2 regions of the Pseudarthrobacter sp. MDT3-1 genome follow, and region 2 is predicted to be linked to the other one. Evidence: riboswitches for the same ligand, from Rfam matches in the RefSeq annotation. Region 2 holds a riboswitch; the other holds the start of a gene.
The links. Region 2 has a riboswitch for glycine ahead of gcvP (aminomethyl-transferring glycine dehydrogenase). Riboswitches for the same ligand answer to the same signal wherever they lie in the genome.

Region 1: another riboswitch for glycine. It lies ahead of gcvP (aminomethyl-transferring glycine dehydrogenase); the one in region 2 lies ahead of gcvP (aminomethyl-transferring glycine dehydrogenase).

The regions. Positions count from the first base shown of each region.
Region 1 is NZ_JBTNDX010000016.1:57,292-60,695, reverse strand. It holds gene ACX80X_RS13650 (AAA family ATPase) at 1-44, opposite strand, end outside; partial or broken gene ACX80X_RS13645 (helicase domain-containing protein) at 146-1,091, opposite strand; glycine riboswitch at 1,252-1,349, shown strand; gene gcvP (aminomethyl-transferring glycine dehydrogenase) at 1,509-3,404, shown strand, end outside.
Region 2 is NZ_JBTNDX010000012.1:78,018-81,421, forward strand. It holds gene ACX80X_RS11435 (MFS transporter) at 1-309, opposite strand, end outside; gene ACX80X_RS11440 (TetR/AcrR family transcriptional regulator) at 425-964, shown strand; glycine riboswitch at 1,145-1,242, shown strand; glycine riboswitch at 1,244-1,389, shown strand; gene gcvP (aminomethyl-transferring glycine dehydrogenase) at 1,429-3,404, shown strand, end outside.

The DNA.
Region 1 (3,404 bases), on a different contig from region 2:
TCCGGAGGGGTGGCTCCGGCAGTGGGTTTGAAAGGATTCTGCACAGACGCCTCCGGGTGAAACTAGGTGAAAGTGGTGAAAGTGGTGAAAGTGGTGAAACTTCGACCAGCCTAGCAGTCCGGGCTAATCGCCTGCTGGGCCGACATCAGGGGCTTGTGAGGATGACGAGCTGCCGGGTCGCCCGGGTCATCGCGACATAGCGGTCTACCGCTCCTTCGATGCCCGGACCGAAGCCCTCCGGGTCCACGAGGACCACCAGGTCGAACTCGAGCCCCTTCACCAGTTCCGGGGACAGCCACCTGGCGCGGGACGTCGCCAGGAACGGGCCGTGTCCCGCGTCAGTGGTGCTGATGACGCAGGCGGTCCCGTCGTCGTGCTCGGCGAGCCAGGTGTCGAGGATCGAGCCCAGCTGCAGTGTGGATCCGTGGACGACGGGAAGGCCGCTGCTCCGGATCGAGGTGGGCACGTTGGCGTCCGGGACGACGGCCCGGATGACCGGCTCGGCTTCTGCCATGACCTCTTCCGGCGTCCGGTAGTTGATGCTGAGGCTCGCCAGGTTCACGTTCGTCAATCCGACCCGTTCGAGCCGTTCCAGCCACGACTCGGCAAACCCGTGCCTGGCCTGGGCGCGGTCCCCCACGACGGTGAAGCTCCGGGACGGGCAGCGGAGCATCAACCACCCGGTCCATCAGCTCACACTCAGCGGCCAGGGCGGCGTCCTGCCGGCGCTTGCGGCGTGACGCCTCGGGGTCGCCGAGCCGTTGCCGGGCCGCGTCCAGGAGCGGCAGGTCGGACGTGGTCCAGGCGTGCGGGTCCTGGCGCTGCAGCTTCTGCACCTCGTCGGGACTGAGCCAGGGGGCGCACAGGCGCAGGTAGGCGGGCACCCGCCAGAGGTCCCCCACAAGCGCGCTGTAGTTGAGCGGCGGCCATGCCCTGCTGAACGCTTCGACCAATTCCGCGTTCCGCGCCAGCGCCCTGCGCAGCACGCCTTCGGGGAGGTCGCCGCCGTCGTGCTTGTCCTCCATGATGGTGAGCAGCTCCTCCCAGACCTCGTCGCGCGCCTCATTGTGCGGAGTGCCGGGATGACCCGATTTCCCATCGATTGCTCCGTAGGGGCCCTTAAGGGCTCCCAAAAGGGCCTTTACGGAGCAACCGATGGTGATGTGACGCCGTCGCCGGCGGAAATCTTGCACGCCGCCCGAAATCGGGCTAACCTGTGAGACGTGTCACTGACGAAGTGGCACATGCTTTTGATCTGCGGCGGGAGAGTCCTGCCGGTACGTTCAGCAGGCGCCGTAGGAGCAAATCCTCTCCGGGAATCTCTCAGGCCCACGTACCGCCGCGGTTAGGCAACTCTGGAAAGTAGTCCGGCAACGGGCTCACCGACGGTGCAAGCGTCACCCTGTAAAAGCAGGTGGCGCGGAAACTCTCAGGTCCAATACAGAGCGGGGAGGAACCCGAATCAATGTGGCGTACCCAGCGCGCCACCTGAATTATGGAGTTCCTTCATGACCATCCAGTCGTCCCCTTCCACCTTTGCCGATCGTCATATTGGTGCGCGCCGCCAGGCCGATATTGACGCCATGCTCAAGGCCGTTGGCTATGACAGCGTTGACGGCCTCGTGGACGTTGCCGTCCCCGACTCCATCCGCCAGGCCAAGCCGCTGGCCCTTAAGGACGCCCTCAGTGAGGTTGAGGTCCTTGCGGAGCTGCGGAAGCTCGCGGCGAAGAACAAGACGGCTGTCCAGATGATCGGCCAGGGTTACTACGACACGGTCACGCCTGCGGTGATCCGGCGGAACATCCTGGAGGCCCCGGCCTGGTACACCGCGTACACGCCGTACCAGCCGGAGATTTCGCAGGGCCGCCTGGAGGCGCTGCTGAACTTCCAGACCATGGTCCAGGACCTGGTGGGCCTGCCGATCGCGAACGCGTCGCTGCTGGATGAAGCCACCGCCGTGGCCGAGGCTGTGCTGATGATGCGCCGGGCGAACAAGAACAAGGAGGCCCGGGACGGCAAGACGGTCCTGGATGCCGATTGCCTGCCGCAGACCATCGCGATTGTGAAGGGCCGCGCCGAAGCCCTGGGCTTTGAGGTGGAGGTCGCTGACCTGTCCAAGGGCCTGCCCGACGGCGTTATCAACGGGATTGTGCTGCAGCAGCCGGGCGTCTCGGGCCGGGTCTTCAACCACGCCGACGTGATCGCTGCAGCCAAGGAGCGCGGCGCCCTCGTCACGGTCGCTGCCGACCTGTTGGCGCTGACGCTGATCACGCCTCCGGGGGAGCAGGGCGCGGACATCGCCGTCGGCTCGACCCAGCGTTTTGGTGTGCCGTTGTTCTTCGGCGGACCGCACGCGGCCTACATGGCGGTGGCGAAGGGCCTGGAGCGGTCCATGCCGGGCCGCCTCGTCGGAGTCTCCAAGGACGACGCCGGGACCCCCGCCTACCGTCTGGCGCTGCAGACCCGGGAGCAGCACATCCGCCGTGAGAAGGCCACGTCCAACATCTGCACCGCGCAGGCACTGCTGGCCATCGTTTCCTCGTTCTACGCCGTCTACCACGGCCCCGACGGTCTCAAGGCAATCGCCGAGCAGGTCCACCACAACGCCCGCACCCTGGCGACCACGCTGAAGGTCGCCGGCCGCGAACTGGTCACCGAGACCTTTTTCGACACAGTCACGGTCCGCGTCCCGGGCAAGGCCGGCAAGGTCATCGCCGCCGCCGAAGCACGTGGCATCAACCTGCGCCACATCGACGAGGACACCATCGGCGTCTCCGCTGATGAAACTACGACGACGGATGTCCTCTCCGCGATCGCCGTCGCCTTCGGTGCCGGTCCGGTTGTGGACGCGAAGGGCTTTGAACTGCCCGAATCGGTGCTCCGCACTTCCGAGTACCTGCAGCACCCCGTGTTTAACACGCACCGTTCCGAGACCCAGCTGCTGCGCTACATCCGCCGGCTGAGTGACCGCGACCTGGCCCTGGACCGCACCATGATCCCGCTGGGTTCCTGCACGATGAAGCTGAACGCCACGGCAGAGATGGAGGCCATTTCCTGGCCGGAGTTCGCCTCGATCCACCCGTTCGCCCCGGATTCCCAGACCGTGGGCTGGCGCGAACTCATCGGCGGGCTGGAAGCTGACCTCGCGGAAATCACCGGGTACGACCAGGTGTCCCTGCAGCCGAATGCCGGGTCCCAGGGTGAGCTCGCGGGCCTGCTGGCCATCCGCGGCTACCACCTATCCCGCGGCGATGCCCAGCGCACGGTCTGCCTGATCCCGGCCTCGGCCCACGGCACCAACGCCGCCTCCGCTGTCCTGGCCGGCATGAAGGTTGTCGTTGTGGCAACGGCGCCTGACGGCAGCATCGATCACGCGGACCTGAATGCCAAGATCGAGGCCAAC
Region 2 (3,404 bases):
AAAGGCTGTTGCTGCTGAGACCGCGGCGAAGCCAACGCTGCCGGTCAGCAGCAGCCGTCGGCGCCCGATCCGGTCACCCAGGCTGCCCATGGCAACCAGCAAGCCGGCAAGCACCAGGGGATAGGCGTCCACAATCCACAGCAGCTGGACTCCGGTGGTTTCCAGGTTGCTCGCGATGGCCGGAAGTGCAAACGTCAACGCAGTGTTGTCCACCGCAACCAGGAGCACCGGAAACATCAGCAGGGCCAGCGCGAGCCAGTCGCGCCAGGGCGCCTTGGCGGGCCCTGACGGCCTGAGGTCGGCTGCCATGGTGGATGTGCTTCGGGTGTTCTGGTTGGACTGTGTGGACAACGTCATATCAATAACTGTACCGTCCAGACGGTACAGTTAAGAACCGGGGCCCGGAGCGTGCATGATTGAAGCCATGGCCAGAAATCCCGTCGCACGCGATGCAGTCCTCGACGCTTTTGAAGAACTCCTGATCGATGTGGGGGAGCGGGCTGCCACTTTGGACGCGGTGGCCAGGCGGGCCGGCGTATCCAAGGGCGGGTTGCTCTACCACTTCCCCAACAAGGAAGCGCTGATCGCTGCGGTGCTGGAGCGGCTGGACCGACTGGCCGTCGAGGACCTCGCGCTGATGGCCGCAGCAGCCGAAGGTGCGGCGGCCTACTTCATCCGTTCCTCGCTCTGGTCCGACTCGCCTATGGACCGCTCCTTCGTGGCCGCCACCCGGCTGGCTGAAGTGGCCCATGAAGAGGCCCGGCGCCGCTTTGCCGCCATCCAGCAGCAATGGTTGGACCTGATCGCGGCCGACGTCGGCACGGCCGTGGCGAAAGCCGTGCTGTACATGGGGGACGGGCTGTATTTCAACGCCATGTGGGAAAGCGGTACCACCGGGGACAGCCGGGGCAGGCATGGAGACATTGAGGAGCTCCTCGCTGCCGTGGAGCGGCTTCGCGGCTGATTCTGCTCAATCATTCGGCCAGCCTTCTGGTGCAGCCCGCGTCCATCCGGGCGCGCTGGAGCTCCACACCGGAATGATTGAGCAGAATCCGCCGACCTCATTTGCCCGGCGGCCCGGGGCGTAGGAGAATTGGACCGCGTGGCGACCATCTGCGGCCGCCACAAAATCTGAATATGCCTTTGATCTGCGGCGGGAGAGTTCTGTTAGTAGGTACAACAGGCGCCGTAGGAGCAAATCCTCCCCAGGAATCTCTCAGGCCCACGTACCGCCGCGGCCAGGCAACTCTGGAAAGTGGCAGGCCGTCCGCCTGAAGCGTCCCGGATCACTCCGGAATGTCAGGACCGCTGTGCCCACCGACGGTGCAAGCGCAGCCTAGCGGAAGCAGGCTGCGCGGAAACTCTCAGGTCCCAGACAGAGTGGGGAGGAACCCGAGTCGATGTGGCGCACCCTGCGCCGCCTTAGTAATGGAGTTCCTTGTGAGTGTTAATTCGGCCTCGGCCACTTTCGTTGACCGGCATATTGGCGCCCGCCGCCAGGCCGATATCGACTCCATGCTCAAGGCCGTCGGCTACGGCACTGTGGACGCGCTGGTGGATACGGCCGTTCCCAACGGCATCCGGCAGGATGTGGCACTCCGCCTTAAGGACGCCCTCAGCGAGGTTGAGGTCCTTGCGGAGCTGCGGAAGCTCGCGGCGAAGAACAAGACGGCTGTCCAGATGATCGGCCAGGGTTACTACGACACCGTGACGCCCGCGGTCATCCGCCGGAACATCCTCGAGGCCCCGGCCTGGTACACCGCGTACACGCCGTACCAGCCGGAGATTTCGCAGGGCCGGCTTGAGGCTTTGCTGAACTTCCAGACCATGGTCCAGGACCTGGTGGGCCTGCCGATCGCGAACGCGTCGCTGCTGGATGAAGCCACTGCCGTGGCCGAGGCTGTGCTGATGATGCGCCGGGCGAACAAGAACAAGGAGGCCCGGGACGGCAAGACGGTCCTGGATGCCGACTGCCTGCCGCAGACCATCGCGATCGTGAAGGGCCGCGCCGAAGCCCTGGGCTTTGAGGTGGAGGTCGCTGACCTCTCCCAGGGGCTGCCCGACGGCGTTATCAACGGGATTGTGCTGCAGCAGCCCGGCGTCTCGGGCCGGGTCTTCAACCACGCCGACGTGATCGAGGCTGCCAAGGAGCGCGGCGCGCTCGTCACGGTCGCTGCCGACCTGCTGGCGCTGACGCTGATCACGCCTCCGGGGGAGCAGGGCGCGGACATCGCCGTCGGCTCGACCCAGCGTTTTGGTGTGCCGTTGTTCTTCGGCGGACCGCACGCGGCCTACATGGCGGTGGCGAAGGGCCTGGAGCGGTCCATGCCGGGCCGCCTCGTCGGAGTCTCCAAGGACGACGCCGGGACCCCCGCGTACCGCCTGGCGCTGCAGACCCGGGAGCAGCACATCCGCCGCGAGAAGGCCACGTCCAACATCTGCACCGCGCAGGCACTGCTGGCCATCGTCTCCTCGTTCTACGCCGTGTACCACGGCCCCGACGGCCTGAAGGCAATCGCCGAGACCACCCACAGCCACGCTGCAACCATCGCCGCATCGCTCAAGGCGGCCGGCCTGGACGTTCTGCACACAAGCTTCTTCGATACCGTCACGGTTTCCGTGCCCGGCAAGGCTGCGGCCATTGTTGCCGCAGCGGAAGCCCAGGGCATCAACCTGCGCCACATCGACGGCGACACCATCGGCGTTTCCGCCGATGAAACCACAACCCCGGCCATCGTCGCCGGCGTGCTGGACGTCTTTGGTGCCGCCGCGGTGGACGCGGCCGCCGGCACTGACACGGAGTTCGCGCTGGATGCCGCCGTCGAACGTTTCTCCGGTTACCTGCAGCACCCGGTGTTCAACACGCACCGTTCCGAGACCCAGCTGCTGCGCTACATCCGCAGGCTGAGCGACCGGGACCTGGCGCTGGACCGCACCATGATTCCGCTGGGTTCCTGCACCATGAAGCTGAACGCCACGGCAGAGATGGAAGCCATTTCCTGGCCGGAGTTCGCCTCGATCCACCCGTTCGCCCCGGATTCCCAGACCGTGGGCTGGCGCGAACTCATCACCGATCTCGAAGACCAGCTGACCGAGATCACGGGCTACGACCAGGTGTCCCTGCAGCCGAATGCCGGGTCCCAGGGCGAGCTCGCCGGCCTGCTGGCCATCCGCGGCTACCACCTGTCCCGCGGCGATGACCAGCGCACGGTCTGCCTGATTCCGGCTTCGGCGCACGGCACTAACGCCGCCTCCGCTGTCCTGGCGGGCATGAAGGTCGTTGTGGTTGCCACCGCCGCGGACGGCAGCATCGACCACGCTGACCTGAATGCCAAGATCGAGGCGAACAAGGACGCCCTTTCGGCGATCATGATCACCTACCCGTCCACGCACGGTGTCTACGA